Regions from separate parts of the Clostridium aromativorans genome, predicted to be linked through region 3. Evidence: riboswitches for the same ligand, from Rfam matches in the RefSeq annotation. Region 3 holds a riboswitch; each other region holds the start of a gene.
What was found. A riboswitch is a leader RNA that binds a small molecule or an ion and turns the genes downstream of it on or off. The one in region 3 is predicted to bind S-adenosylmethionine.

Region 1 (7,643 bases), on a different contig from region 3:
ACTTATATGCTCCACAATTTTTTTAATGTGAATAAATACCTGTCTGCGCACCTCTTCATCCAGAGTCCTGATAGTTCCCTTCAATATAGCCTTTCCTGCTATGGCATTGTATACACTTCCTGAATTGAAGACACCTACAGATACAACCGCCTGCTTCATTGGATCCACATCTCTTCCCACAATCGTGTTCAGGGCGACTACCACTTCAGATGCAGTCAATATGGAATCCACTGTCTGCTGGGGCATGGAAGCATGGCCTGCTTTTCCCTCGATTGTTATTTCAAATTCATCACTGGCTGCCATCATAGGTCCGGCAGAAATTCCCACAATTCCACTTCTGACAGGCTGCCACAGGTGGGCTCCTATAATGGCATCTACGCCTTCCAGACCACCATCTTTTATAATGGCTGCCGCCCCTGAACCATCCGCAACTTCTTCCTCACTGGGCTGAAATATGAATCTTATATTTCCACTGATACTGTCACGGGTATCATATAAAATTTTTATCACTCCCAGCAGCATGGCTATGTGACCATCGTGACCGCAGGCATGACATGCACCTTTATTTTGAGATTGATATGGCCTGCCGCATTCATCATTTATAGCCAGTGCATCCATGTCTGCACGAATTGCTATAGTTCTGCCAGGATTTTTGCCCTTTAAATCTGCAATAACACCGGTTCCCCCTGCTTTTCTGATTTCAAGCTCCTCCAGATTTTCCAGTATCTGAATGATTTTTTTCTGGGTATTAAATTCTTTTTTGCTCAGTTCAGGATGAATGTGAAAATACCTTCTCAACTCCACTACACCGTGATAATTCTGTTTTGCCAGTTCTTTTATATTCTCTATCCTATTTAATTCTACCGACTTCATAATATGACTCCTCCTACTTATTTTAAAATTCAATTGATACCGCAATTACAAAATACCTTGAGTTCATTTTCATTCACTTTTTCCCCTTTTATCTGAACCAAAATTCTAAATGTGTCAATAGATGTTATAACCTCTATATTTCTTTCCACTGCTGCCCTTCTTATATGAAATCCGTCTCTTGTGGAATCATTTCCCTTAGTGGGCGTATTTATTACCATATCAACCTGTTCATTTTTTATGACGTCTATTATATTTGGATGTTCTTCTTTCATCTTCCTGACTTCTTCCACTTCAATGCCATTATCTCTCAACAATCTTGCCGTGTTTTTGGTAGCCATGAATTTTATGCCCATTTTATCAATTTCCCCTGCTATAGGCAGAAATTCATTCTTATCGTGATCACCTATAGTGGCAAGTATGACGCCTTTTTTCATGGACGCAAACATCCCTGCAGCTACAAATCCCTTATAAAGCGCTCCAGACAAAGTGCTGGAAATTCCAAGTACCTCACCGGTGGATCTCATCTCAGGTCCCAGGGAAACTTCTACATTGGGGAGTTTCTGTGTGGAAAATACAGGAACTTTCACAGCTACTATAGGCGGCTCTTTTGAAATCCCCACTCCATATTCCATATCCCGAAGCTTTTCACCAAGCATCACCCTGGTGGCAATATCAACTATGGGAATCCCGCTGACCTTGCTTATATATGGAACTGTTCTTGAAGCCCTCGGATTTACTTCTATCACATAGAGCTCACCATCGTATTCTATAAACTGTATATTTATCATGCCCCTTATGCCTATGCCAAGTGCCAGCTTCACAGTACAGTCCAGTATCTTTTTCTTCATTTCATCACTTATATTCTGGCTCGGATACATGGTTATGCTGTCTCCAGAGTGAACTCCGGCTCTTTCCAGGTGCTCCATGATTCCCGGCAGGAGTACCTCGCTGCCGTCACATATGGCATCTACTTCTATCTCCCTGCCCATGAGATATTTGTCTATCAATATGGGATTCTTCCTGTCCTTTCTAAAAGCCATGGAAAGGTAAAACTCAAGTTCGCTTTCATCATAAGTTATCTCCATTCCCTGTCCTCCAAGTACATAAGAAGGTCTTACCAGAACAGGAAATTCAACTCTCTTCGCCTCCTCAATTCCCTCTTCAACAGACCATACACCTTTTCCACGGGGCCTTTTAATATTTAATTTTTGAAGAAGTGCATCAAATTTCTCCCTGTCTTCCGCCGTGTCTATCTGATCAGCAGTCGTGCCCAAAGTAACTATTTCCTTTTCCTTTAAAAATTCCGCCAGTTTTATGGCAGTTTCCCCGCCAAATTGAAGTATCACTCCGTAGGGTTTCTCTTTGTCCAGTATATTCAATACATCCTCTTCGGTTATAGGTTCGAAATAAAGTTTATCTGAAATGTCAAAATCAGTGCTTACAGTTTCAGGGTTGTTGTTTATTATTATAGTCTCTATGTGAAGTTTCTTGAGTGTCTTTATACAGTGCACGGAGGCATAATCAAATTCTATGCCCTGACCTATTCTTATAGGTCCTGAACCTATTACCACAACTTTCTTATTGGATGAAACCTGAACCTCGTCATATTCCTCGTAAGTGGAATAATAATAGGGTGAAAGAGCTTCAAACTCCCCTGCACAAGTATCCACCATCTTATAGGAAGGTGTTATATTCCATATCCTCCTAAGCCTGTATATTTCATCGGGAGAAATCCCCATCATGTCTGCTATTCCCTTATCTGAAAACCCCTTTCTTTTAAGCATTTTAAGCCAGTCTTTGTTCAGCTCACCTATACTGCTGGATTTTAATTTTTCCTCTTCATCTATTATCCATTTGAATTTGTATATGAAAAATTTATCCATACCGGTGATCTCCGACAGTTTTTCTATTTTGTATTTTCTCCTCAGGAGCTCCGCCAGTGCAAATATTCTCTCATCATCAGGACGCTTTATTCTATCTTTAAGTTCCTCTATGGTGAAACCCCTAAACTTTTTATAATCCAGTGAATAAGCACCAATTTCAAGGGATCTTATTCCCTTTAAAAAAGCAGCCTCAAAATTGCTTCCTATGGCCATTACCTCGCCTGTAGCCATCATTTTTGTACCGAGCTCTCTCTTAGCATTCTCAAATTTGTCAAAGGGCCATTTGGGGATTTTTATCACCACATAGTCCAGGGAAGGCTCAAAGCAGGCATAGGTCTTTTTAGTAACAGCATTTTCTATCTCATCCAAGTTGTAGCCAAGAGCTATCTTAGCCGCCACCTTTGCAATTGGATAACCTGTTGCTTTGGAGGCAAGAGCCGAGGAACGACTTACCCTTGGGTTTATTTCTATAACTGCATACTGGAGAGAGTCCGGATTCAAGGCCAGCTGCACATTACAGCCGCCCTCTATCTTGACTTCATTTATTATGTCAATGGAGGCAGTTCTCAGCATCTGGTATTCCTTGTCCGATAACGTCTGGCTCGGAGCTACAACTATGCTGTCTCCTGTGTGAATTCCAACAGGGTCCACGTTTTCCATATTGCACACAGTTATACAATTGCCGGCACTGTCCCTCATTACTTCATATTCTATTTCCTTCCATCCCTTTATGCTCTTCTCCAGGAGTACCTGACCTATGGAACTGAGCTCAAGTCCCGACTCGAGTACGGTTTCAAGTTCCTCTTCGGTATAAGCTATTCCGCCGCCGGTTCCGCCAAGGGTATAGGCAGGTCTGACTATTACGGGATATCCTATTTTAGCTGCAAATTCTTTTCCACTTTTCACATCCCTTATGATCTCACTTTCAACTACAGGCTGACCTATCCTGTTCATTGTCTCTTTAAATAATTCCCTGTCCTCACCTTTTTTTATGGATTCTATGGAAGTCCCTATTATATTTACACTGTATTTTTCAAGTATTCCACTCTCATGCAATTTCAATGCAAGGTTCAGAGCTGTCTGGCCTCCCATACTGGCCAAAAGGCTGTCAGGTCTTTCTCTGTCCATGATTTTTTCCACAAATTCCACCGTGAGAGGTTCTATATAAACCTTGTCCGCCACTTCCCGATCAGTCATTATAGTGGCAGGATTGCTGTTTACAAGTATCACCTCAACCCCCTCTTCTCTCAGGGATTCGCAGGCCTGGGTTCCTGAATAGTCAAATTCAGCCGCCTGCCCTATGATTATGGGACCGGATCCTATTACAAGTACTTTTTTAATATCTTTATTTAAAGGCATAATGCCGCTCCTTTCTACAATTCACAATGCACAGTTCACAATTATTGATGGATTTTCGGCCGGCGGCGAAAATCTTCATCAACTATTCATCTTTCACTTCTAACTGCCAATTGATTAAAGTGCATATTTCATAAACTCATCAAATATACAGCTGTTGTCTTCCGGCCCGGGACATGCTTCTGGATGGAACTGTATTGAAAATATCGGCAGTGACTTATGTCTCATTCCCTCTATAGTTCCGTCATTTAAACTTATATGGGTTACCTCCATGTTCTCAGGCAGTTTATTTACATAATATCCATGGTTCTGGGAGGTTATTCTGACTCTGCCCTCTGTAAGATCTTTTACAGGGTGATTGCACCCCCTGTGGCCGAATTTAAGTTTTGCCGTAGTTCCTCCAAGAGCCAGTGCCAAAAGCTGATGCCCAAGGCATATGCCTACAATTGGCTTCTTACCTATGAGCTTTTTTATATTCTCTATTTCAAAATTCAAATCTGCAGGATCTCCAGGTCCATTCGATAGAAATATCAAATCCGGATCAATTTCAAGAACATCTTCCGCCCTGGCAGCTGCCGGAAATACCGTAACAGTACACTTCCGATCCAAAAATGCCTTTATCATGCTCTTTTTGATGCCAAAATCCAAAACCGCTATATTCTTTGCACCATTTCCCACCGTGTATTCATTTTCTGCAGTCACTTGAGATACCGCATTTTTATTGGAAAAGGATTCAATCGTACTTTTTACAGTGGAAAAATCCAGGTTCTCCACGGTTATGATTCCCTTCATAGTGCCCTTTGTTCTAAGTGATTTTGTAAGTGCCCTGGTGTCAATTCCTGAAAGACCTGTCACTTTATTTATCTTAAGATAGTCGTCAAGTTCCATTTCCGATTTAAAATTACTGGAGTAATGACATATCTCCCTTACAATAAGTCCCTTTACTTTTGGCGAAGTTGATTCCAGATCACTCAAATCAACTCCATAATTTCCTATAAGAGGGTAGGTCATCGTCACTATCTGTCCATAATAAGAAGGATCCGTCAATATCTCTCCATATCCTGTCATTCCAGTATTAAATACCACCTCGCCTATGCTGTCCTTGAGATATCCAAAGGCTTCACCCTGAAAGACACTTCCATTTTCCAGTATAAGTTTTGCTTTCATAAATTACCTCCTGTATTTTTACAAGCAAAAATACACTCAACCAACTTTAAAAAATAAAAAGGCAATGAAAAAATTATCTATAAAATAATTTTTCTATTGCCAGAATTTCTAAAAATGTTCACTTTTTTAAACACATAAAAAAAGCTATCCAAAATAATACATTCCTTTCTGGCCTCACAGGACCAATTTAAAGTGCATTTTTTACTTAAAATTCTATTTTAATTAATTTTAATTAAAATATCAGCTTATGTCAAGTATCAAAAAATGTATTTTGCATACAACTTTGGAAAGTTGACAAAAAATTTATTTGCCGGTATAATTTAAAACAATATAACTACAATTAAATACTTGCTTTATCAAGAGAGGTGGAGGGACTGGCCCTTTGAAGCCCGGCAACCAGTATTTGTGAATAATACATTGGTGCTAAATCCTGCAGTATAGAACTGAAAGATGAGGATATTTTGTTTGATTAGCTCAAGATTTCCTTGAGTTTTTGTTTTATCTGAAGATTATCAAATTTAAGGTGCAAATATTAATATTAAATAATAAAATTTTAGGAGGACAGATATGGGAACATTGAATAAAAAAATCGGTTTTATCGGAGCTGGACAGATGGGAGAAGCCATAATTAGAGGACTGCTTAAATCCAAACTTTTTTCTCCTGAGGATATCTATGCTATGGACATTTTGGACAGCAGACTGGAATATCTCAAAGAAAATTTTGGCGTAACCAATTCCAGCAGTGACAAAAGTACCGGTTATGATTACCTGGTTGACAATTGTGACATTGTAATATTGAGTATAAAACCCCAGGTACTAAAAGAAGTTTTAGGATATATTCAAAAATCCAGGTGGAATGGAGAAAAACAATTGGTTATATCAATTGTGGGAGGTATGAATACCTCCGTTATTGAAAAATATCTAACTGAGGTTCCCCTGGTTAGGATAATACCAAATACTCCAATGTTAGTCAATGCCGGAGCAGCAGGAATTGCACCGGGGAAAAATGCTGAACAAAGGCATACCGAACTGGTAATTAAAATTTTTAAGGAACTGGGTATAACTTTCCTGGTACAGGAAAATCTAATAGATTCCGTAATGGCTATAAGCGGGTGCGGCCCTGCATATATTTACATGCTGATTGAAGCCATGGCCGACGGAGGAGTTGAGCTGGGACTTCCAAGAGATATAGCCCAGACACTTGCGGCACAAACAGCTTTAGGAGCAGCTAAAATGGTCCTTGAAACCCACGAACATCCTGGTGCACTGAAAGACAGAGTCTGTTCTCCGGGCGGATCCACTATAGCAGGTGTCAGAACTTTAGAACAGGGAGGTTTCAGGGGAACTGTGATCAATGCTGTAGAAATCGGCAAAACCAGTATGGAAAAGGTAGCTAAGAAATCTGAATAAAGCGGTTCTCGGATTTAGATTCGGATAAATTTTACTTTATCAATATAACTGGAGAGAGGAAGGTAAAAACATGGGTAAAATAAAAAGTACTGATGAACCAGTTGGTAGAATGGCAAAACTTATGGCTGAGCTCCATTATTTCATGGCTAAGGAAATGATAGACAGATTAGGCGAGGAGAAGGGAAAAGAAGCTGTCAGATCCGCCATAAGAAAATTTGGTGAAGCAAGAATAGAGAGCATGCTGGAAGAAGTCCATGAAAAGGGTCTTGAAATAAGTCCGGAAACTTATGCCAGGGTAAAGGATATGCCTTCTATTTCCTGGGAAAGTGATCCTGACAATCCCTGTGATATAACCTACTGCCCCATGTATGACATGTGGCATCAGCTGGGCGCAGAAGACATAGGAGCACTGTATTGTGAAATAGACAGTATAATGTACGATAAATTCGGAATAGGCTTTGAAAGACCCCTGTGCAAAACCAAAGGAGATAATTGCTGTAGATTTTTAGTCGGGGATAAAAAACATTAAAATTTTTGAACATTTGAAAACACTTTATCATAAGATCTCATAAAGGCAGCAACATTATAGTTTGGAAACCTGGCCCATATTTTGACAGCCGAGTTTTCAAACCATATTTTACATCTTTAACCTGAATTCACAATATACTGTGTATTGACAAAATTGAATTAAGACAATATAATAAATTTCAATAACCAAAATCAAAACAGTCTTATCATATACTGATACCCTCTACTAATGCTGAAACCTCAACTGCTCTTCAAAATATCTTCTTAAAATTTCGGATATATTTTTCTGAGTATTACTTAAAATTTAGTACATATTAATTTATCCCTCTAAGTCGCAGCATTTTCAACTATTATACATAATAATAATTCATCCTGCGTAAGTATTTAAATATAAGTTAAAGGAGAGATAACTATGAATTTTAAGGA
Region 2 (7,643 bases), on a different contig from region 3:
GATTACTTATTATAGCAACCTGCTTATAGGAATTTAGACTTACTATAACCCTGTCTATTATTGTAGAATTTAATATTACCCCCAGTATGGCATAAAGACCTTTGTTTACCCCGAGTACTATAGTTGCAGCTATAGTTACGGTTATATCAGCTATCAGCACGGATTTGCCTATGCTTATTTTTGTATATTTGTTTATTATTTTTGCGATTATATCCGTACCTCCAGTTGAAGCGCCTAGATTAAATATTATACCCATGCCCATTCCACATATCAATATGCCAAATATAAGCTGAACTAGAATATCACTGCTAAATGGCTTTATATGTGGATATATTTTTTCTAAGAAAAATATCAGTGCAGATATGGAGAAGCTGCAGAATACGGTTTTCCCGCCGAATATAGGGCCAATTATTATAATTCCTAAAGTGAATAATATAACTTCCATTCCCATCATCAACAGACCAATAGGAAGATTTGGAAACAATGTGTTTATAATTATGGCAATACCGCTTGTGCCACCGGCGGCAATGTGATTTGGAGCTAAAAAGAAATAGGTACCGAAAGCTACAAGAAATGTTCCAATCAACATGAAAAAAATATCTTTTATATTTTTCATAATAAATAACCTCCCTCCTTGTATACACTTGACTGTAAATTTATTCATTAAAAAAAGCATATAAAAATCTAAGTAAATACTCTCTCAGATTCATATGCTCTCATACATACAAAAATTGCAAATATAATTGTGTGTATGTCTTTTAAATGCCTTACTAAATATATTATATAATGGTAAATATTATTGTGTCAACATGTTTTCAATATTGATACTGATAGGTATAATTATGTTGATTTTAAGAATCATCTATAAAAGGCTGGCCTGAATTTTACTAGACTGTCTGGAACTTGGGTTGTATTATTTAATTAGTAATATTATAATAAAATAGTAAGGCAAATGAGCACGTAAAAAAACAGCGAATCCATGAAAAATAGCTGGTTTTTTGATTACATTATGGAAAATTTAGAATAGTAGGTGAATTATTTATGCAAGATGTAATTTTGACAGAATCAGGCAAAAAAAAACTTGAACAGGAATTGGAATATTTAAAGACGGTTAAAAGGGTGGAAATAAAAGCTGCCTTGAAATCTGCTCGTGCACAGGGGGATCTTAGCGAAAATGCCGATTACAGTGCAGCTAAAGATGATCAATCTATGACTGAAACTAGAATACAGGAACTGGAAAGTCAACTTAAAAATGCTGTAATAATAGAGAGTTCACAGGATGAAGATGTGTTCGATATAAATAAAACGGCAGAAGTAAAATTTTGTGATATAGATGAAGTTGAACAGGTTACTCTTGTAAGTTCAGTAGAATCAGATGTGAAAAAGATGAAAATAAGTATAGAATCACCTCTGGGTAAAGCCTTATTTAGGATGAAAGTGGGGGAAAGGGCGACGGTTGCATCTCCAGATGGAAATTATGATGTGGAAATAGAAAAGATTTTATAAATATTTCGCTGGATATTTTATCTAGCGAAATATTTTTTTACAAAAACATGAGTTGACAAACAAATGATAGTCTGGTATCCTGTATTTAAAATTAATATTAAAATTCTTATCGCGAGAGACTGAGGGACTGGCCCCATGATGTCCGGCAACCTAAAATTATATTTTAAGGTGCTAATTCCAGCAGGTGATACCTGGAAGATAAGATATATGAGTATGTAAATCTCCTTATAGCTTATCTATAAGGAGATTTTTTATCTGAAGGCTATCTTTTCTTGATTCACAGTTTACAATGTATAATCATGGATGTCATTTCTTGAACTTAAGAATTATTTGATAAAAAATTGGAGGAATTGAAGATGAGTGTAGAAAGTGTAGTTAATTATTTTTTAGATAGGGGAATGGAAAATCCAGTATTCAAACTTCCTGATAGTGGTGCTACTGTTCAGCAGGCTGCAGAAACCATACATACGGAGCCAAAATATATAGCAAAGACGTTGGCATTTAAAGTTAAAGATGATGATATATTAATAGTTATGAGAGGGGATTTAAGAGTTAGTAATAAAAAATACAAAAAGTTTTTTAAAACTAAGGCTAAAATGCTGAGTCATGATGAGGTGCTGGAAGATACAGGTCATCCTGTGGGAGGACTGTGTCCTTTTGGATTGAAAAACCCTATTAAAGTATATTTGGATAAATCTATAAGGGATTTTGAATATGTATACCCTGCTGCTGGATCTAAAGAGTTTGCCCTTAAAATAAAACCAGAGGTAATTGGCAATTTGGTAAATGGACAGTGGATAGATGTTTGTGAGAGCTAGTTAATACTGTAAATGATCAAATAAAAGCCCTTATCTTGGGGCTTTATTTCTTCTCTTGATTGAATATCCAAAGTGGCCAAGAGGTTTTGAATTTAGGCTGTAGTATTCTCCATGGCTGTAACAGATAAGGTTCGCTTTTTCGAAATGTATTTTATTGTTTAAATCAAGCAGATTTTTATCCACTTTTACGTTTGAAATTTCCAGCAAAAATAGATCGTGAGTTCCAAGAGGTGTAATTGACAGCAATTTGCACTCCAGGGCTACTGGAGATCTTTCAAGAGATGGAGTGGAGATGGATATGCCTTTGTTAAGTTTAAGATTAAAATGTTTGATTTTATCTTCCTTTTTTCCAGAAACAACTCCACAATAATCTACAATTGTAGTCATATCTTTTGTAGGAAGATTTATAGAACATTGTCCACTTTCTTTAATGTATTTATGAGAAAGCCTTTCAGGTCTTATTCCCATGGCGACAATGGGTTTTTTAGTACATACAGTGCTTACCCATCCCACTGTAAAAATATTTAATTTATTGGATATGCTTTTGGAAACCACAAGGACCACTGGAGTTGGGTTTAACATTGCACTGCCTTTAAAATTTAATTTATTCATATGGGTTCCTCCAACTTATTTTATACATTTTGAGTTAAAATTCTATTTTTGATGTTGTTGTTGTCAATATTGGATAAAAGTCCTAAAAGAAACCATAGGGATATATTTCATGATATTTACAGGGTTTCACATGGCTCTTATAGGACAAATTAATTTAACGATGGGATTTTTTATTTTTTGCCAGTTCTACAGAAACTCTTCTGCCTTGAAGCTTTTTACCATTGGATTTTTTAAGTATGATGTTTCCAACTCTTTCGGGAACGCTTATAAAGGTAAATTTGTTTAGTATGTCTATATCTCCTATTTCATAGGCCTCCACTGAAGAGGTTTCAGCTATGAATTTCAACAGCTTTCTTGGAGTTATATTATCCATTCTTCCTATGGAAAAAAATAATCTCATATTTTCCTCTTCTATGTTTATGGAATTCTCCTTATAATTAAAACTCAATTCCTTTTCGAAAATTATCTTCATAAGGGCAGCAGCCACATCCACCAAATTGTATTCTTCATCCAATTCCATTGCTACTGGAACAAAATTTTTATAATTGTTTTCCGATATAACATCTCTTATCTTTTTTTCTATATTTTTATATTTAGCTTCAAATATATCATCTACTGTAGGAATTTCTTTTCTCTTTATTTTGCTTTTAGTGAATTTTTCTATCTGCTTTAACAGCATATATTCTTTGGGAGTTACCAGAGAATAGGCAATTCCCTCTTTATTGGCTCTTCCAGTCCTTCCTATTCTGTGTACGTAGGATTCGGTGTCCTGGGGAAGATCATAATTTATTACATGGGATACATTTTCAACATCTATTCCCCTGGCAGCTACGTCAGTGGCAACTAAAAAGTCCAGGGAGGAATCTTTGAATTTTCTAAGTGTGTTCAACCTCTGATTTTGCCCCATGTCTCCGTGCATACCTTCTACATTGTATCCTCTTGACTGGAGGCCTTCTACTAATTCATCTACGCCGCGTTTAGTTCTGCAAAATATGATAGCACTGGAGGGTTCATCTACATCTAAAATTCTACATAGAGATTCGAACCTATCTTTGTTTTTTATTTCATAGTAATACTGTTTTGTTTTTTCAACAGTTAACGTGTTTTTAGCTATTTCTATATATTTTGTATCGCTTTTCATGTATTTTGAGGCTAATTTTCTTATCTGATTTGGCATGGTAGCGGAAAAGAGCAGTGTCTGTCTATTTGAATTGCAGGCTTTGATTATATCTTCTATATCATCTATAAAACCCATATCCAGCATTTCATCTGCCTCATCTATTATCAGAAATTGTATACTGCTTAAATCCAGGGTATTTCTATGTAGGTGGTCTAATATTCTCCCAGGTGTGCCTACTACTACATCTATGCCTCTTTTCAAGGCTTTAATTTGCCTCTCTATGGGCTGACCGCCGTATATTGGAAGCAGTGATATTTTTCTAAATTTGGCAATTCTGGATAGTTCGTCATTTACTTGAATGGCAAGCTCTCGAGTAGGCGTGATTATTATAGATGAAATGTTTTTACTATTGCAATCAATTTTACTCAGCATTGGTGCTCCAAAGGCCAAGGTTTTTCCCGTACCTGTTTGTGCCTGACCTATTACATCTTTTCCCTCTAATATTATGGGAATTGATTCCGCTTGAATTTGAGAAGGCTCTTCAAATCCCATATTATCTATGGCCTGGAGGACTTTAGAATGTAAGCCTAAATTATTAAAATCAATATTTTTCATTAAAATTCCTCTTTCTTTTTTATATTACAAAACAAAACTTATCATATCATAGTATATACATATTATCAAATTTTAATTTGATTTAAATACTTTTTATTTATAATGATATAAACTATAATAGAATATACTGATGAATTAAAGGAGAATTTCATATGTTTGATGCTAAAGAAAGTGTTCTGCCTAATGGTATAAAACTTATCACTATAAAGAAGGATACACAAATAATGGCTTTACATGCTGGCATTAAAATTGGCGCCATATATGAAAACATTGATGAAAAAGGTATATCCCATTTTATTGAGCACATGCTTTTTAAGGGCACGAAATCTAGAAATAATGAAAGATTGAATGTGAATTTAGAAACCTTAGGTGGAGAATACAATGCTTATACGGATAATGGTTCTACAGTGTATAGCATTACAGCATTGTGGATAGAATTAGAAAAGTCTTTAGATATTATTTCTGATATGCTTATGAATTCAATATTTCCCGCAGATGAAATTGAAAAAGAGAGAGATGTAATACTTTCTGAAATAAGAACCAACAAAGACGATATTGAAGAATATAGTTTTAGAAAAACAAATGAATTGGCATTCAAAAAAGGGCCTCTGAGATATGATATAACAGGAAATGAAGATAGTGTAAGTAAATTTCAAAGAGATGATCTGATTGAATTTTACAATAGATATTATGTACCCAATAATTGCTTTATATCAGTGGTTTCTTTCTATGAACATGAGAAAATCTATAATTTGGTTCTAAAATATTTTGGAGTATGGAAATATAAGGAGTTTAGTAGAAATAAAATAATAGTTGAAAAAAATTTTCCATGCAAAAAAGTTTCTTATAAAAGGGATATAGAACAGAACACTATAATATATCTTTTTTCTTTTTACGGATTGAGTGAAAAAGATGAATTAGCTCTTAGAATATTAAATCACAAATTTGGAGAGAGCAGCAATTCTATTTTGTTTAGAAAGCTAAGGGAAGAAGAAGGACTTGCCTATGATATATATAGTGATTTAGATTTATCGGACTATATAAAAACTTTGTATATATATACCTCTGTAAGAGAAGAAAACATAAGAGATGCCGTTAGTGTCATTGAAGATTGCATAAACAAGATGAAGAATGAGAAGGTAAATTTTAATGATAATACGATGACTCTGATGAAAAAGGTATTAAAAACAGCAGTGGTATTTACTCTAGAGGATCCTATGGACTTAGGAAATTATGTACTGCATCAAGCTATGAGGGGAGACAGCATATACAGATTTATCTATGATATAGAAAAAATTGAAGATATAGGGAAAGAAGATATATATGAAGTAGCCAGGGCTGTTTTTAGGGAACCTACTATTCATATACTCAAGAGAAGGTCTTAGAAGAAATTATTTTAGACAAACTTCAGAGCTGATTTTTGATCTTATCCGAAAGCCTTCATTAATTGCGCATTGAACTAGTATTTAGGGAGGAAATTATGGATAAACATGTAATAACTAAAATTGAAGTTCAAAGAAGGAATAGAGAAAAAGCCAATGTATATGTAGATGGAGAGTTTGCTTTTTCCTGTGATTTAGAACTCATATATACATTTAATATATTTAAAGGAAAAATTGTAGATATAGAATATTTAAAAAGTGTAGCAGCTGAAAATAATTATATGAGATGCAAGAATTCTGCACTTAAAGTATTGGAAAAAACCTATAAGACGGAAAAACAAATGGAAGATAAATTGCTTGAAAAGCAATATGACGAGGAAACTGTTGCAAAAGTCATGGATTTTTTGAAAAAATATGGATTTATAGATGATAATAAATTTGTAGAACTGTATATAAAGGAGAAGATTAATTTCCAGGGTAGAAATAAAATTAAGTATTCCTTAATGAAAAAAGGAATAGAGGAAAATCTTCTGAATGAAAAATTGAATTCAATAGATAATTGTTTTGAGGAGAAGACTGCTTTAAATATAGCACAAAAAAAATATGATGCTATTTCAAAAAATGAAAATAGTACAAAAATAATATATAAAAAATTAGGAGATTATTTGACAAGAAAAGGGTATGACTATAGCATAGTTAAAGACGTACTTCGAAAGATATTAAACAAATGTGATGATTTCAATAGAAAGGATGAAAGAATCCATTTAAGTGAAAATGATATAGATAAGTTGTACAATATCGCTCAGAAGAGATACCAGATAGCAATAAAATCAGAAGAGGACAGGAATAAAATATATAGAAAAATAGGGACATATTTGCTGCGAAGGGGATACTTATGGGAAGATATAAAAAAGGTTTTAGGAAAGATTATGGAGGATTTCTCTATTTAATTTAGAATATATTACCTTTTGACTGTACTGAAAAAATAATTTAGAATTTACTATATATAATTAAAATTTATTATTTGGATTTGAAACTTTTTGCCGTTTAGAGGTGATTATGATTATGAAAGTGAATCCTATAACATTGATGATAGGATTGATATTTTTATATCCCCTTGTAAAGGGGTTTTTGTTTAAGTTTTCTTCTAATGCATTGAAGTTAGATATAAGTGATGTGAGTAGAAGTGTTTCATTTATAATATCTTTAATAATGGGCACATATTTTGGGAAAAAAGTATTTATACAGCATGATGGAGGAATATATGAGAGAATATATAATTTAATACCCGACAATCTTTCACAGTATCTTGAGAACAATAACTTTATAGTATATGCAGTTGCAATTCCACTGTTTGTGTTCATATGTTATAAAATTATAAAATTGTTTTTAGATTTACTTAATTATCTTACATTTTACCCTGTACTTGACAGCATAGATAGATTTCTGAGATCCAAAAGCAATACTTTTAAAAGAATACTTGGAGTGGTATCTCAAGTTCCTAAGGCGATATGTTATGTGCTTTTAGTTACATTTGTACTAAATATAATGTCCATGTTTAATATAAATTCAAAGTTAAATAAGTATATG
Region 3 (7,643 bases):
TAACTTCATCAATTTCAGGAAGTCCTACATTAAGTCCCAATATATGAGCTCCCTCTTCCTTTTGAGTTACAGCTTCTTTTTCTATATAGCTTACATCTCCACTTTTTAACTGTTTTTTATATATCTCTCTTCCTGTAGGGTTGATCCTTTCACCAATAATCTTTATACCTTCCCCTAAAATTACAGTATTGGTAGAAGAGCAAATTGCAGTATAGTCCTTTTCTTTTATATCAATAGGCTGTATATTTTCAAGGGCACTGACAGTAGCTTTTATAAATTCAGGATCGGTACCACAGCATCCTCCAAAAATTCTAACTCCTTTTTTCGCCATAATAGCCATATTTCTTGAAAATTCTTCTGGTGTTATATCATAGATTGTATTCTTTCCATCATACCTAGGTAATCCCGCATTAGGCTGCACCATAACAGGTATAGATGAATACTCCAATATTTCATCTACAATTCCCTGAAGTTCAGATGGTCCAAGAGAACAATTTACACCAAGTGCATCCACCCCAAGCGCTTCCAATGTAACCACCATTGTTTTGGGATCCGTACCCATAAGAGTTCTGCCGTCCTGCTGAAAAGTCATTGTACAAAACACCGGCAGAGTTGTATTTTCCTTGGCTGCAAGAATAGCTGCTTTGGTTTCATAAAGATCAGACATAGTTTCTATTAAAACCAAATCTGCTCCAGCTTTTTTACCTACAATAACCTGATTTTTAAATAATTTATATGCCGTTTCAAAGCTCAAATTACCTGCTGGCTCCATTATTTGGCCTATTGGACCCAGATCCAGAGCAACTAATTTTCCCATGCAGGCCGCCTCTTCCTTTGCAATTTTCACTCCGGCCGTAATAACATCTTCTATATTATAATTTGAAGAATTGTACTTAAGTTCATTAGCTCCGAAAGTATTGGATATTATTATATCCGCTCCTGCCTCCAGATATCCTCTATGTATTTTTTTTATTATTTCAGCATTGGTCACATTTAGGATCTCTGGAAGTTCTCCAGGTTGAAGACCTGATCTTTGAAGCATGGTTCCCATAGCTCCGTCAAAGAAAATAAATTTTTTATCAAATTTGTCCAATGGATTTCTGAATACCATTTACTCCACCCCTTTTCAAATACAACTTATACTTCTCATATATCTATAATAGACGACTAATTTCTCTTTAACATTATAGTCATAATTATAATACATTTTTTATCATTTAGACATTGATCTATTCGAAGGTCACCACACTTATCCAATTCACAATATATAAAAATCAGCCAGATTTGGTATTTGAATATAGTTGGGACTCTGAATTTTCAATTAATCATATAAAAAAACTGCCTTCCTACAAGAAAGAAAAGCAGCTTATAACTTCATAAAAAGCCAATCCTTCTTATCTTTCAGAATTAATTTCACAGCAGATTCATGTTAACTTTAGATTCTTTTAAAATCAACTATGCTGCAAATAACAAGTTCAATGCTTAAAAACTTTTTTTACATAAACAGCAAAACTTGTTTGATTCTATTCTGCAGGAATTGACACCGATACACAATTGCCGGTTGTCGGATTTCATAGGGCCTGTCCCTCAATCTCTCGTGATAAGAATATTTTAATATTAATACTTAAAATCGAAATTGTCAATTACTTAATACATAAAATTTTTTCATTTTTTTTCATTTTCCCCTTGACAAACCCCCCCATGATCTGTTATGATTTTCTCAATTAAATACGGAACTTCTTATCCAGAGCGGCTGAGGGACTGGCCCTATGATGCCCGGCAACCTGAATGATAACTTTCATTCAACGGTGCTAATTCCAGCAGGTGTATAACCTGAAAGATGAGGAGCATGAGGAAAAATCTTCTTGTATCTCATCTACAAGAAGATTTTTTATTTTGCCAAAATATATAGAAGTTTCGTCCAGAATATTTAATATATTATAAAGAAATATGAGGAGGAAGTAAAAATGAGTGAAGAGAGAAAATTAGGTTTTGAAACATTACAGGTACATGCAGGTCAAGTGCCTGATCCAACAACGGGAGCAAGGGCAGTTCCAATTTATCAGACAACATCTTTTGTATTCAAAGATGCAGATGAAGCTGCAGACTTTTTCCAGCTTAAAAAACCAGGAAACGTTTATGCAAGAATAATGAACCCCACAGAAGATGTATTTGAACAGAGGATAGCAGCTCTTGAAGGTGGAAGTGCAGGTCTTGCTACAGCATCAGGTTTGGCAGCAATATTATATTCTATATTAAACGTGGCAAATGCAGGGGACAACATAGTTTCAGCCAGCACCCTCTACGGTGGAACTTATGAATTGTTCTCAGTAACTTTAAAGAAACTTGGAATCGACGTAACATTTGTAGATCCTGATGATCCTGAAAATATCAGAAAAGCAATCAAGGACAATACAAAAGCAGTCTATGCTGAAACCATAGGAAACCCGAGAATAAATGTACTGGATATAGAAGCAGTGGCAAATATAGCCCATGAAAATAAAATACCACTTATCATAGATAATACTTTTGGTACTCCATACCTGGTAAGACCAATAGAATACGGGGCAGATGTAGTTGTTCACTCTGCAACTAAATTCATAGGTGGACATGGAACTACCATAGGTGGAGTCATAGTTGACGGTGGAAAATTTGACTGGAGAGCAAGTGGTAAATTTCCTGATTTCACTACACCTGATGAGAGCTACAATGGACTTGTATATGCTGATCAAGGTCCTGTGGCATTTGCTACAAAAGCCAGAGTACAACTTTTAAGAAATACAGGTGCAACACTGAGTCCTCAAAGTGCATTTTATTTCTTGCTTGGACTTGAATCACTTTCACTGAGAGTTGAAAGACATGTTGAAAATACAAGAAAAGTAGTTGAATTTTTAAGTAAACACCCGAAGGTTGCATGGATAAACTATCCTGAACTTGAAGGAAGCCCATATAGAGAACTAGCTAAAAAATATCTTCCAAAGGGAGCAGGTTCCATATTTACTTTTGGAATAAAAGGCGGATTTGAAGCTGGAAAGAAATTTATAAACAGCGTAAAATTATTCTCTTTACTTGCAAATGTAGCAGATGCAAAGTCCCTTGTAATCCACCCATCAAGTACTACTCATGCAGAGTTGAACGAAGAACAACAGAAAGCTGCCGGAGTAACTCCTGATCTCATAAGGCTTTCAATTGGTGTGGAAAACATTGATGATATTATATATGATTTAGACCAAGCTCTAGCTAAAGCTTGATAATAAACAAAGTTCCCTAATTACTTTAAATTCCCTAATTTTTTATATAATTTAATTATAAAGAGCTGCTGCACAATTAAATTTGTGCAGCAGCTTATTTTACACTTTAATATCAAAAATACTATTACAATTCTGAAATTACAGCATTGGTGAATTCATCAGTAGTTGAATTTCCTCCTAGATCAGGGGTTATATACTTTCCCTCTTTTAACACATTTTCCACTGCCCTTTCAATTCTATCCGCAGCTTCACTTTCATGTAAATATTTCAACATCATAACTGAAGACAATATTATAGCAGTAGGATTCGCCTTGTTCTGTCCTGCAATATCAGGAGCTGAACCATGGGCAGGCTCAAATACAGCTCGCTCTTCCCCCATGTTGGCCCCGGGAACTAGCCCCAGTCCTCCTACCAGTCCGGATGCCAGATCAGACAATATATCGCCATACAAGTTTGGCATTACAAGCACGTCATATTTTTCAGGATTCAACACCAGTTTCATGCTCATGGCATCTACTATCACATCATCAAATTCTATATCATCATATTCTTCAGCTACTTCTCTGGCAGTTCTTAAAAAAAGTCCATCTGACAATTTCATTATATTGGCCTTGTGAACTGCGGTTACTTTCCTTCTTCCATTATTAACCGCATATTCAAAAGCTGCTTTTACTATTTTTCTGCTGGCATTCTTGGATATTATCTTCACACTTTGTGCTGTTTCATCATTTACCATAAACTCTATTCCCGCATATAGATCCTCAGTATTTTCCCTGAATATAACCAAATCAACATTATCATACCTGGACTTTACCCCTTCATACGTTTTTATAGGCCTTATATTGGCATATAAATTCAAACTTTTTCTCAAGGTTACATTTACGCTTTTGAAACCTTTCCCCACTGGCGTGGTCACGGGACCCTTCAATGCCACTTTGTTTCTCTTTATACTGTCAATGACCTTCTCCGGAATAGGAGTGCCATATTTATCTATAAAAGCCGCTCCAGCTTCAGCTATATCCCAATCTATATCCACACCACTGGCATCTATAATTTTTGTTGCCGCTTCACTAACCTCTGGACCTATACCGTCGCCCGGAATAAGAGTTACTCTGTGTCTGTGCTTCATAAAATCAATTACCCCCTAATATGTCGAATTTTATAGACTATTCCTTTTCATCAAATTTATCAATCCACCATATTTTATCATATTTCTCTGCCTTTGGGTAACATCAAATAGCATATTATATTCTTTGTTCTTTGTCTTGTTTTTCACTATGATTGTATCACCGTCAATTTGTTTGAGCATATCTCCCATTTCAAGTTCATCCATTACATCTATCTCTTCATAATCCTTCACATTTTGAAAAACCAGAGGAAGTATTCCATTATTTATAAGATTCTGCCTGTGGATTCTAGCAAAAGACCTCGCAAATACTGCCTTTATTCCCAGGTAAAGAGGAGCCAATGCCGCATGTTCTCTGCTGGAACCCTGTCCATAATTTTCTCCCGCCACTATAAAACCCCCTGAATTTTTCTTTGCCTTTGCGGGAAATTCTTCATCGCAGGGTGTCAGACAGTACTCAGACAAGTATGGGATATTGGATCTATAGGGCAGCAATTTTGAATTAGAAGGCATTATATGATCTGTAGTTATATTGTCTCCTACTTTTGTAAGCACTTTTCCATTCAAAACATCTTTCAGTGGCTTTGCCACAGGAAATGGCTTTATATTAGGTCCTCTTACCACTCTGACATCTTCTCCGGCCCTGCTGGGATCAACTACCATATTGTCATCTATTAAAAATTTTGCAGGCATTTCAACTTTAAAAGGCGTCCCCATCTGTCTTGGATCCGTAATATAACCTGTCAATGCAGAAACAGCTGCAATTTCCGGACTTACCAGATATACTTTTGCGGACTTAGTACCTGATCTTCCCTCAAAATTTCTGTTAAAAGTTCTGAGAGATACAGCACCAGTAGAAGGTGATTGCCCCATTCCTATACAGGGTCCGCAGGCACTCTCCAACACTCTTGCACCTGCCTCTATCATATAGGACAATGCTCCATTTTGGGACAGCATGGTCAGAACCTGTCTTGAACCCGGAGATATGGTAAGAGAAACATCTTCACTTACTGTATTTCCCTTTAATATATGTGCCACTTTCATCATATCCACATAAGATGAATTGGTACAACTCCCTATACATACTTGATTTACTTTAACATCTTCCAATTCTGAAACAGCAACCACTTTGTCCGGACTATGCGGACATGCTACCATAGGTTCCAGGGATGATAAATCTATTTCCATCTCCTCATCATAGCTTGCATCTGCATCCGGTTCAATAAAAGAAAAATCTTTTTCTCTCCCCTGAGCTCTTAAAAATTCACGAACTACATTATCACTGGGAAATATTGATGTAGTGGCACCAAGTTCTGCTCCCATATTGGTTATGGTTGCCCTTTCAGGAACAGACAGTGTCTTTGCTCCCTCTCCAACATACTCAAATATCTTTCCAATTCCACCTTTAACACTGAGCCTTTTTAACATCTCCAAAATTATATCCTTGGCTGTAATCCATTCTCCCAATCTGCCTTTTAAATTAACTTTGACTATCTTAGGCATATTCAAATAATACTCTCCACCGCCCATGGCCACTGCTACATCAAGTCCGCCTGCTCCAATGGCAAGCATTCCTATCCCACCTGCTGTAGGAGTATGGCTGTCGGATCCCAAAAGAGTATCTCCCGGTACTCCAAACCTCTCCAGATTAACTTGATGACATATCCCATTTCCAGGCCTTGAAAAATATATACCATGCTTTTTTGCTACAGTTTGAATATAAGCATGATCATCTGCATTTTCAGGACCTGACTGTAACATGTTGTGATCTATATAGGCTATGGATTTCTTGGTTTTTACCCTATCTATTCCAAGTGCTTCAAACTGAAGATAGGCCATAGTGCCTGTAGAATCCTGGGTAAGAGTTCTATCTATTTTTATTGCAATCTCCTCTCCTGGTATCATTTCACCTTTAACGAGATGATTCTTTATTATCTTTTTTGCTGCGTTCAATCCCACATAAATCCCTCATTTCCGCAAATATTCTATTCGACTGATTAACTCGCTCTCTCTTCATTCTTTCTCATAACTTCCGGCATCAACTCTTTTACCAGCAGCTCAAGCTCATTGTTTCCTATCATGGTAGTTCTTCCCGACTTATATTGTTCATCTACCCATAATTTTATATCATTAATTCTCTCATCCTTCTTATCAACCCTATCGTCACCCTTCAATCTATAATAGGTATTGATCCAAGCTGCAATTCCTGCATGTCCTGAATATTGATTTACAGCTACAACAATTGGCTTTCCCAAAATTTTGTCCGTATCAAAAGCATTGTAGATCTCTTCATCTTTTAATATACCATCTGCGTGTATCCCCGCCCTGGTTTCATTAAATTCTTTACCGACAAATGGAGTTCTTGTAGGTATATCATATTTCATTTCTTTACTGAAATACTGCGCCAATTCCGTTATAATATGCAAATTCATATTTCCAGTATTGCCTTTTAATTGTGCATATTCAAATACCATGGCCTCCAGGGGACAATTTCCCGTTCTCTCGCCTATCCCCAGGAGAGACGTATTTACAGAAGATGCTCCATATAACCAGGCAGTTGTAGAATTATCTACTACACTATAAAAATCATTATGCCCATGCCATTCTATCATATCTGAAGGAACTCCACAGATAGTTCTAAGCCCATGAATAATTTTCTGGACACTTCTTGGGACAGTCACTCCATTGTAGGATACACCCAAACCAAGAGTATCACAGGCTCTTATTTTCACAGGAATATTGGCCTCTCTAGACAGTTCCATCAATTTAGTTACAAGAGGAACTACAAATCCATAGAAGTCAGCTCTAGTAATATCTTCCAGATGACATCTGGGGTAAATTCCATTATTCAACACCTCTCTAACTATGTCCAAATACATGTCCATAGCTTCCTGTCTTGTCATTTTGAGTTTTTTGAATATATGGTAATCTGAACACGACATAAGCATTCCAGTTTCTCTAATCCCCATCTGCTTCACCAACTTGAAATCTTTCTTATTGGCTCTTATCCAGGAAGTCACTTCAGGAAATTTATATCCTTTTTCAATGCAGGCTTCAGCTGCTTTCCTGTCCTTTTCTGTATATAAGAAAAATTCCGTCTGTTTAATTATACCAGAATTATTGTCCAATTGATGAAGATAATCAAAAATTTTTATTATCTGCTTACTTGTATAAGGGGGCATAGACTGCTGTCCATCCCTAAAAGTTGTATCTGTAATATATATTTTTTCTGGAATATCCATAGGAACTTGTACATTATCAAAAAC
Region 4 (7,643 bases), on a different contig from region 3:
TGGAATTATTTTTGCCATTGCCATTGCAGGAGTGCTTGGACCTAGTTCTATTAATACAGTTATAGCTTTGATTGCAGTAAATTGGGTAAAATATGCCAGGGTGAGCCGGAGCCTGGTCATGGCTGTAAAAGAAAAGGAGTATGTTAAATTGGCAAAAATGGGGGGTGCCAGAGAATATCAACTGATCTTGAAATATGTAGCGCCCAATATAATACCATCTCTTGTGGTAATGGCCACTATGGATATAGGCACTATGATGCTTGAAATATCGTCCCTGTCATTTTTGGGACTGGGTCCGCAGCCGCCTACTCCAGAGTGGGGTTATATGCTCAGTGAAGGCAGAAATTATATGCAGACCTCACCAGAGCTTATGATATATCCGGGCATTGCCATATTTATAACCGTCATGATATTTAATTTACTGGGAGATAGTATGAGAGACATACTGGATCCTAAAAAATAATATTGAGGAGGACTTGGTGAAAATGAAAATAAAAAAATATCTAGCAGTTATACTTTCAATGATTTTTTTATGTGCAGGTTTTATAGGGTGTAAAAGTGAGAGTACTGCTGAAAAAAATGACAATGGACAATCAAAAAATATTGTATTTGGAGTAAATCAGTTTCCCAGCACTCTGGATCCGGCAGAAGGATTCAACGGCTGGTTTGTTTCCATGTATGGTGTAGGAGAGACACTGGTGAAGCTTGATAAAAATATGAAAATAGAACCACTGCTTGCCGATTCATGGAAAAGAGTGAATGATTTAACCTGGAAGTTTCATATTAAAGATGGAGCTAAGTTTCAAGATGGTACACCTGTCAACGGTAAAACTGTAAAGGCTTCTCTGGAAAGGTCCCTGAAGTTAAATCCAAGAGCAGAGTCAATATTACCTATAGACTCTATAACAGAAGATGGACAATATGTTAGTATAAAAACAAAAACTCCCTATGAGGCATTTTTGGGAAACATTGCAGATCCGGTTGCCATAATAGTAAATACCGGTGCTTCAAAGGATACATTTACCAAAGCCCCCGTGTGTACAGGACCTTTTAAAGTTAAATCCTATGTTCCAGATTCAAAAGTGGTGGTGGAAAAGAACAAAAACTATTGGGGAGATGAAGCCAAAATAGACGGAGCAGCTTTCAAGTACATCAAAGATGCCAATACCCGGGCAATGGCGCTTCAGTCGGGAGAAATTGATGCGGCACAGAGTATTTCAAGCGACAACATATCCTTATTTGCCGACAAGTCCGAATACAATACAGATAAGATTACCAGCCTGAGAATAATAATGTCCTATGAAAATCTGAACAATGAATTTTTGAAGGATCCTGCAGTCCGCAAAGCCATAGCTCTGGGAGTGAATAGAGAATCCTATGCCCAGGATGTTTTAAAAGGCACTGCTGAAGCTGCAGTTGGACCTTTCCCTAAATCCCTGCCCTTTGGAGAAAAAAAACTTACGGCATATAAATATGACAAGGAAGGGGCAGCCAAACTTTTAAATGATGCAGGATATACGGATACTGACGGAGACGGCATAAGAGAAAAAAACGGGAAAAAGCTGGAATTGAACCTGGCATTTTACACAAGCCGTTCCGAGCTTCCGGTAATTGCACAGGCAATGCAGTCTGAGCTTAAGGAAATCGGCATAGCTGTTAAACTGCAGTCCTATGAATCAGTGGCCAATGTGCTTAAAAGCGGCAGCTTCGATCTCTGTTTGTATAGTGTGAATACTGCAACATCGGGAGATCCTCAGTCTTTTCTGGAATTGTATTTCAAGACCGGAGGAAGTGAAAATTATGGTAAATACAGTGATCCTGAAGTTGATTCTCTTATTGACAAGCTAAAAAATGAAAAAGATACTCAAAAAAGAAATTCTATTGCCATAGATGTACAGAAAAAATTGCTGGAGGATAATTCCGATATATTTTTAGTTACGCCAATGCTCAATCTGGTAAGTAAAAGTGACGTGAGCGGGCTGACAATGTATCCTGTTGATTATTATCTGCTTAACAGCAGTGTGGATATAAAATGATAGCTAAAAGTGTACTGGATATAAAAAATATATCTATAAAATACGGAGAACAGGCACCTGCAGTTGAAAATGTAAGCATGACAGTTAAAAATAAAGAAATAGTTGGAATTGTAGGCGAAAGCGGAAGCGGAAAATCCACGATTATAAGGGCCGTACTTGGACTTTTGCCTGCAGGAGCAGCTGTTTCCTCGGGAAATATAATTTTTGAAAATGAAGATATTCTCAATTATTCTGAAAAAAAATGGAGAGAAATACGGGGAAACAGGATGGCAGTGATATTTCAGGATTCAGGCGGATTTTTGACTCCTGTAAAAAAAGTAGGGAATCAATTTGTAGAAACTATAAGGAGTCATTTTCATATTTCAAAAAAAGAGGCTTTTGATAAAGCTGGTTTCATGATAAAAAAAATGGACATGGCAGATGCAGCTGCTGTAATGAATTCATATCCCTTTCAGCTGAGCGGCGGTATGAAACAGAGGGTTGCCATAGCCATGGCCATGGTTATGAAACCTGAACTTCTTCTGGCAGATGAACCTACCAGCGCTTTGGATGTAACTGTTCAGGCCCAGGTTGTGAAGCAGATGGTTGAACTCAGAAAGAATTTTAATACAAGCATAGTGCTGGTTACCCATAACCTGGGAGTGGCAGCCTATATGTGCGATAAAATAGGAGTAATGCAGGAAGGAAGGCTGGTGGAGTGGGGAACTAAGGATCAGGTGATAAATAATCCCAGGAACAAGTATACTATGGAATTATTATCGGCGGTACCTGAATTGGAGGGATGTGATTTTGGAGGAAAAGAAGCAGCCTATACTGGAGATTGAAAATCTTACAAAACAATTTCAAATGGAGGATAAAAGAAGACTGACTGCAGTGAATGATGTGAGCCTGAAGCTGTATGAAGGGGAGTGCCTGGGTCTGGTTGGAGAAAGCGGCTGCGGTAAAAGCACCCTGGCAGATATGATAGTTCATCTTGAAGAACCTACTTCCGGAAAAATTATTTTCAGAAATCAGGATATTACCAATTTAAGAGGAGAAAAATTGAGGCAGAACAGGAGGAAAATTCAGATGATATTTCAAGATATCTCTGAAACCTTCAATCCCCGGATGAAGGTCCGGGAAACTATAGCTGAGCCTCTTTTGAATTTTAAACTCATAGATAAGCACAGTGCCCGTAAAAAAGCGGCAGAGCTTCTTGAAGCAGTTGGCATGAGTGAAAATTTTGCAGATAGATATCCCCATCAGCTGAGCGGAGGACAGCGGCAGAGAGTGGCAATAGCAAGGGCGGTATCCTTAAAACCTGAAATTATAGTATGTGATGAAGTCACTTCAGCCCTGGATGTTTCCGTACAAAAGCAGGTTCTTTCTCTCCTCGAGGATCTGCAGAGGAAAGAAAAATTGTCCTATATTTTTATCTGTCATGATCTGGCAGTGGTAAAAAATATAAGTCATAGGGTTGTGGTTATGTATCTTGGAAAAATTGTTGAAATTATTGACAGCTGTAAACTCATTTCAAGTGCATGCCATCCTTATACAAAAGCCCTGCTGTCATCCGTGCTGTCTGTTAAAAAAGCTGATAACAGCAGAATAGAAATAATTAAAGATGAGCCGCCAAGTCCTTATTGTCTACCTCCAGGATGCAGTTTCAGCTCCAGGTGTGAAAGATGCAGTGATGTATGTTTGAAAGAAAAGCCTGAATTAAAAGTAATAGGAAAAAGTCATTTAGTGGCTTGTCACTTATTTGATAAATAATGTATAGGCTGCGTACATATTATGAAGAGTTAATGCCTTATGTATATTATGTGGGAGCAGCTGCAGCGGAAGTTGTTGAAAAATCAAAGGCCATGGCAGAAGTGGTGGATGTTCCCTGTTTGGTACGTTCTCCACATGGCAGCGGGGGTTCCTATAATTATGCAGGCTCCTGTGGTATTCCGAGTATTTTGATTGAGAGAGGATGTACAGGTGTCTGGTCAAAAGAAGAAGTGGAATTGGGAAAAGAAGATGTTAGAAATGTGCTGCGTTATCTTAAAATTCTGGAGGGAAAGATCTCTGGGAAAATCTATAAACCTGTAGATGTAGAAAATGTAATTTACAAAAATGCATCACACACGGGATGCTGGTATCCGACAAAAAGGGCAGGAGATACCTTGAAAAAAGGAGAAATATTAGGCTGGATTAAGGATTATTTTGGAAATGTACTGGAAATATGTGTTGCTGAAGCAGATGGAATTCTGCTCTATCAGGTTGTCAGTTTGTCTATTATCAGGGGTGGCCCCATGGTGGCTTACGGAGAGAATGTAGATTGTGGCCAGATAGATAAATGGTGAAAGAAACAAATATTTCGGAATAGTTATTGCTATGATGTCTTTTTCATGTAAGTATTTATGTTCTTGTTTATGCTGGACCAGGAATGTTTGCAGAACATTACTGTGATATTATTTCGTTTTGATTGTTGTTTTACTATTTCAGCCATATTATGCCCTATGTAGTCTATAAGAACCACAACTATATCCGTATTTGATGGAATTTTTATTTTTCTGTCTCCTTTTTTTCTCCCCGTAACATGTACTATTTTATTAAATCCGTTTTCCCTCAATTTGTTTTTTATTTTTTCAATTCTGTCTCCGCCTACCACTAAAATCCCCATCAGACATACCTCCAATTTTTATTTTGTAATATAAAAAAGCTATTTTCCTTTTATAAGAAAAATAGCTTTTGATAGCAGGTTATAGAATTAGTATTTTTCTTATCTTTCAAAGTGACTTAAAACAGTTTAATTCACTTTGCAGGAATTGACACCGATACATCTAAAAATTGATGCCGGTTGTCGGGTTTCAAAGGGCCAGTCCCTCCACCGCTCTTGATAAGAGAACCTTATTAAGTTATATGAGCTTTATTATACTACAATATGATTGATAATGCAAATAAATATTGAAAATAAGTCAGAACCTTTTAAAATTGAATTTTTTCAAAAAGTATTGACTCTGACTCCGCGTCATAGTGCAATATATATGTAGAGATTATTTATATCAACAAAGATTACAGCCGGCAGAGTATTAGACAATAGTGATAGTTCTAAAATCAGATTTTGAGGTGTGGAAATGAGAACAGTAAAACAGGTTTCAGATTTGACGGGAATAAGTGTGCGCGCACTGCATTACTATGATGAGATAGGATTGTTAAAACCAAGTAAAATTACAGAGGCAGGTTACAGGCTTTATGATGACAGGGCTCTTGAAGCTTTACAGCAGATCTTATTTTTTAAGGAGCTTGAATTACCTTTAAAGGAAGTAAAAAAAATCATGACAGAACCAAGCTTTGATAAAATGGAGGCACTAAAAAATCAGAAAAAACTGCTTGTTTTGAAACGCAATAGATTAAACGAATTAATTGGACTTATAAATAAAACGTTGAAGGGAGAAAGCACGATGAGTTTTAAGGAATTTGATATGACCGAATATTATAATGTGTTAGAAGAATTTAAAACAGAAAATAAGACTAAAGTAATTAGGCAGTGGGGAAGCATAGATAAATTTGATGAATTTATTGAAAAAGTTAAAACTAAGGAAAGTGAAATTGCTAAAGACGCTATAAAGCAGTATGGAAGTATAAAAAAATTCACTGAAGCTTTAAAGAAAAATTTAAATAGTGATGCTTTAACTAAAGCAGAACAGATTGATGAGTTTAAGAAAGATTGTCTTTATGACGGGAATCCTAAATTAAAAGAACTATATAAAAAACTTGTATCTGATTTAAGTAAAGATCCTTCTTCGTGGGAAATTCAACGGATTGCTGAAGAAATAACTAATACAGTTAAAAAGGATTATGAAGTTTTTAAAGCTGATATGGGAGATTATTACTGGCACAGTATGGTGCAAATTTATTTGGTATTTCCTAAATGGATAGAAGAAGTTGATAAGAAATATGGAAGCGGTGCGTCTAAATTTATAGGAAAAGCTTTGAAAATTTATTCTGAAAATAATTTGCCTAAAATAGATACATTATATAAAAAGCTTGTATCTGATTTAAGTAGAGATCCTTTTTCAAGAGAGATTCAACAAATTGTTTTTGAAATAGCAAATGAAACCAGGCAAATAAATGAAGCTTTGAAAGTAGATGAAGGAGAAAATTATTTTGGGTATATGGCAGATTTTTATTTATCAAGTCCTGAATTTATAAAAGCAACAGATAAAAGATATGGAAGCGGTGCATCAAAATTTATAGGAAAAGCCCTAAAATTTTATTCTAAAAACAAGTTGAACTAGGGTAAATTTCTATTATATATTTCATTGAAATGTACAAACTATTGTAGAGGAGATGATAATTTTATGTCCAGAAGAAATAAGATATTGGTTCCCGAAGCTAGAATTGGCATGGAGAGATTAAAAATAGAAGCGGCCAGGGAGCTTGCTGAAAAGAACAGAGATCCTAACGCAGTAAATAATTTTTCAGTAGGTGGTCAGATGGTTAAAAAAATGGTTGAAAAATATGAAAAAAAATTAAAGTAATATCAAAAACCCCGTCCGAAAAGGATGGGATTTTTTAACTCCATTCAATTTATTTATAAATGTGAATTAAGTTAGCCGGAAAACAATTTTAGCTTTTTAGCTGTCTTCCATTGCTTTCTCAATATTTAAAATAAAATCGCTGGCCTTTATATCTAAACTTTTGCAGATTTTAAAAATGATATTTAAAGTAGGATTTCGTTTCTGACACTCTATCATGCTTATATAAGTCCTATCAATATTACATTTATGAGCAAGATCTTCCTGCGATAATCCACATTTTATTCTGCGGTTTTTTAAAGTTACAGCAAGTGCATTTTCTAATGTCACATAAACCACCTCTTGAATTTAATTTTAAAAAAAATGTTGCAAATTATCAGCATACTATAGTCTACAATAGAGGATTTTTATGCTATAATTTAAAAGTGTTTTGAATTATAAACTTTAATTTGTTATTTATAAGAAAGGCGGTTTGAAATTTACGTGATGGATGATAAGGTAAACGATTTAAGAGAGAGATTACATAAATTGATTGAGGAAAGGGCGGATTATAGGGAAATATTAAAGGCAAGCCAAAAATTAGATAAATACATAAATCAAATCATAAAAAGTACAAGCAGTTAATTATATAAAAAGCAGAGATCTGCCTTTTTTGAGGTATAGGCAGACATTAAATGTACTGGATTCAGCGGCAGGAAGCGGACTTATTAAAAATAATGTTAAAATAGTGAAAGGTCTCATCTCAAAAGGATGGGGCTATATTTCAAATATCAAATTTTAATTAAATCTTAATCAGTTCAATAAGTGTTTCTTTAGAAATTAATATTAGAATTTATATATAATAAAAATTAAAAAAATAGGGAGATATTTCTACATGAAGAAAAAGTATAAAATTCTAATCATAGTGTTTATATTGTTTATTATAAGTATGATATCTTTAAATGTGCTGATAAAACCCAATAATGCATTAAATAAAGGTACTGCTGGAATTGCTGTAAAAGTGACACCGGCAGATTGGAAGGTTGGAAAATTAAATAAGCTGCCACAGTTGAGCTCAAATTTTAAAAACAGTAAAGGAATGGACTTGCGTTCAAAGGATTTA

Region 1: it holds a riboswitch for S-adenosylmethionine, as region 3 does, so the genes downstream of both, proC (pyrroline-5-carboxylate reductase) here and LN736_RS16465 (O-acetylhomoserine aminocarboxypropyltransferase/cysteine synthase family protein) in region 3, are expected to answer to the same signal.
Region 2: it holds a riboswitch for S-adenosylmethionine, as region 3 does, so the genes downstream of both, LN736_RS00510 (YbaK/EbsC family protein) here and LN736_RS16465 (O-acetylhomoserine aminocarboxypropyltransferase/cysteine synthase family protein) in region 3, are expected to answer to the same signal.
Region 4: it holds a riboswitch for S-adenosylmethionine, as region 3 does, so the genes downstream of both, LN736_RS10030 (DUF2325 domain-containing protein) here and LN736_RS16465 (O-acetylhomoserine aminocarboxypropyltransferase/cysteine synthase family protein) in region 3, are expected to answer to the same signal.

The regions. Positions count from the first base shown of each region.
Region 1 is NZ_JAJJPB010000004.1:58,427-66,069, forward strand. Features, by position in the region: gene LN736_RS05365 (M20 metallopeptidase family protein) at 1-873, opposite strand, end outside; gene carB (carbamoyl-phosphate synthase large subunit) at 903-4,115, opposite strand; gene LN736_RS05375 (carbamoyl phosphate synthase small subunit) at 4,230-5,279, opposite strand; SAM riboswitch class I at 5,630-5,736, shown strand; gene proC (pyrroline-5-carboxylate reductase) at 5,847-6,689, shown strand; gene LN736_RS05385 (L-2-amino-thiazoline-4-carboxylic acid hydrolase) at 6,760-7,218, shown strand; gene LN736_RS05390 (PrkA family serine protein kinase) at 7,630-7,643, shown strand, end outside.
Region 2 is NZ_JAJJPB010000001.1:105,416-113,058, reverse strand. Features, by position in the region: gene LN736_RS00520 (YitT family protein) at 1-616, opposite strand, end outside; gene greA (transcription elongation factor GreA) at 1,042-1,506, shown strand; SAM riboswitch class I at 1,610-1,711, shown strand; gene LN736_RS00510 (YbaK/EbsC family protein) at 1,863-2,324, shown strand; gene LN736_RS00505 (flavin reductase family protein) at 2,355-2,936, opposite strand; gene LN736_RS00500 (DEAD/DEAH box helicase) at 3,091-4,671, opposite strand; gene LN736_RS00495 (M16 family metallopeptidase) at 4,824-6,056, shown strand; gene recX (recombination regulator RecX) at 6,152-7,003, shown strand; gene LN736_RS00485 (transglutaminase-like domain-containing protein) at 7,119-7,643, shown strand, end outside.
Region 3 is NZ_JAJJPB010000032.1:2,520-10,162, reverse strand. Features, by position in the region: gene LN736_RS16470 (homocysteine S-methyltransferase family protein) at 1-1,111, opposite strand, end outside; SAM riboswitch class I at 1,522-1,607, opposite strand; SAM riboswitch class I at 1,738-1,847, shown strand; gene LN736_RS16465 (O-acetylhomoserine aminocarboxypropyltransferase/cysteine synthase family protein) at 1,968-3,251, shown strand; gene LN736_RS16460 (isocitrate dehydrogenase (NAD(+))) at 3,376-4,380, opposite strand; gene LN736_RS16455 (aconitate hydratase) at 4,411-6,336, opposite strand; gene LN736_RS16450 (beta/alpha barrel domain-containing protein) at 6,375-7,643, opposite strand, start outside.
Region 4 is NZ_JAJJPB010000011.1:64,463-72,105, forward strand. Features, by position in the region: gene nikC (nickel transporter permease) at 1-463, shown strand, start outside; gene LN736_RS10010 (ABC transporter substrate-binding protein) at 486-2,036, shown strand; gene LN736_RS10015 (ABC transporter ATP-binding protein) at 2,033-2,860, shown strand; gene LN736_RS10020 (ABC transporter ATP-binding protein) at 2,820-3,788, shown strand; gene LN736_RS10025 (succinylglutamate desuccinylase/aspartoacylase family protein) at 3,821-4,363, shown strand; gene LN736_RS10030 (DUF2325 domain-containing protein) at 4,393-4,683, opposite strand; SAM riboswitch class I at 4,780-4,906, opposite strand; gene LN736_RS10035 (MerR family transcriptional regulator) at 5,138-6,301, shown strand; gene LN736_RS10040 (alpha/beta-type small acid-soluble spore protein) at 6,365-6,544, shown strand; gene LN736_RS10045 (helix-turn-helix domain-containing protein) at 6,641-6,871, opposite strand; gene LN736_RS10050 (aspartyl-phosphate phosphatase Spo0E family protein) at 7,028-7,165, shown strand; gene LN736_RS18975 (hypothetical protein) at 7,194-7,322, shown strand; gene LN736_RS10055 (S8 family serine peptidase) at 7,416-7,643, shown strand, end outside.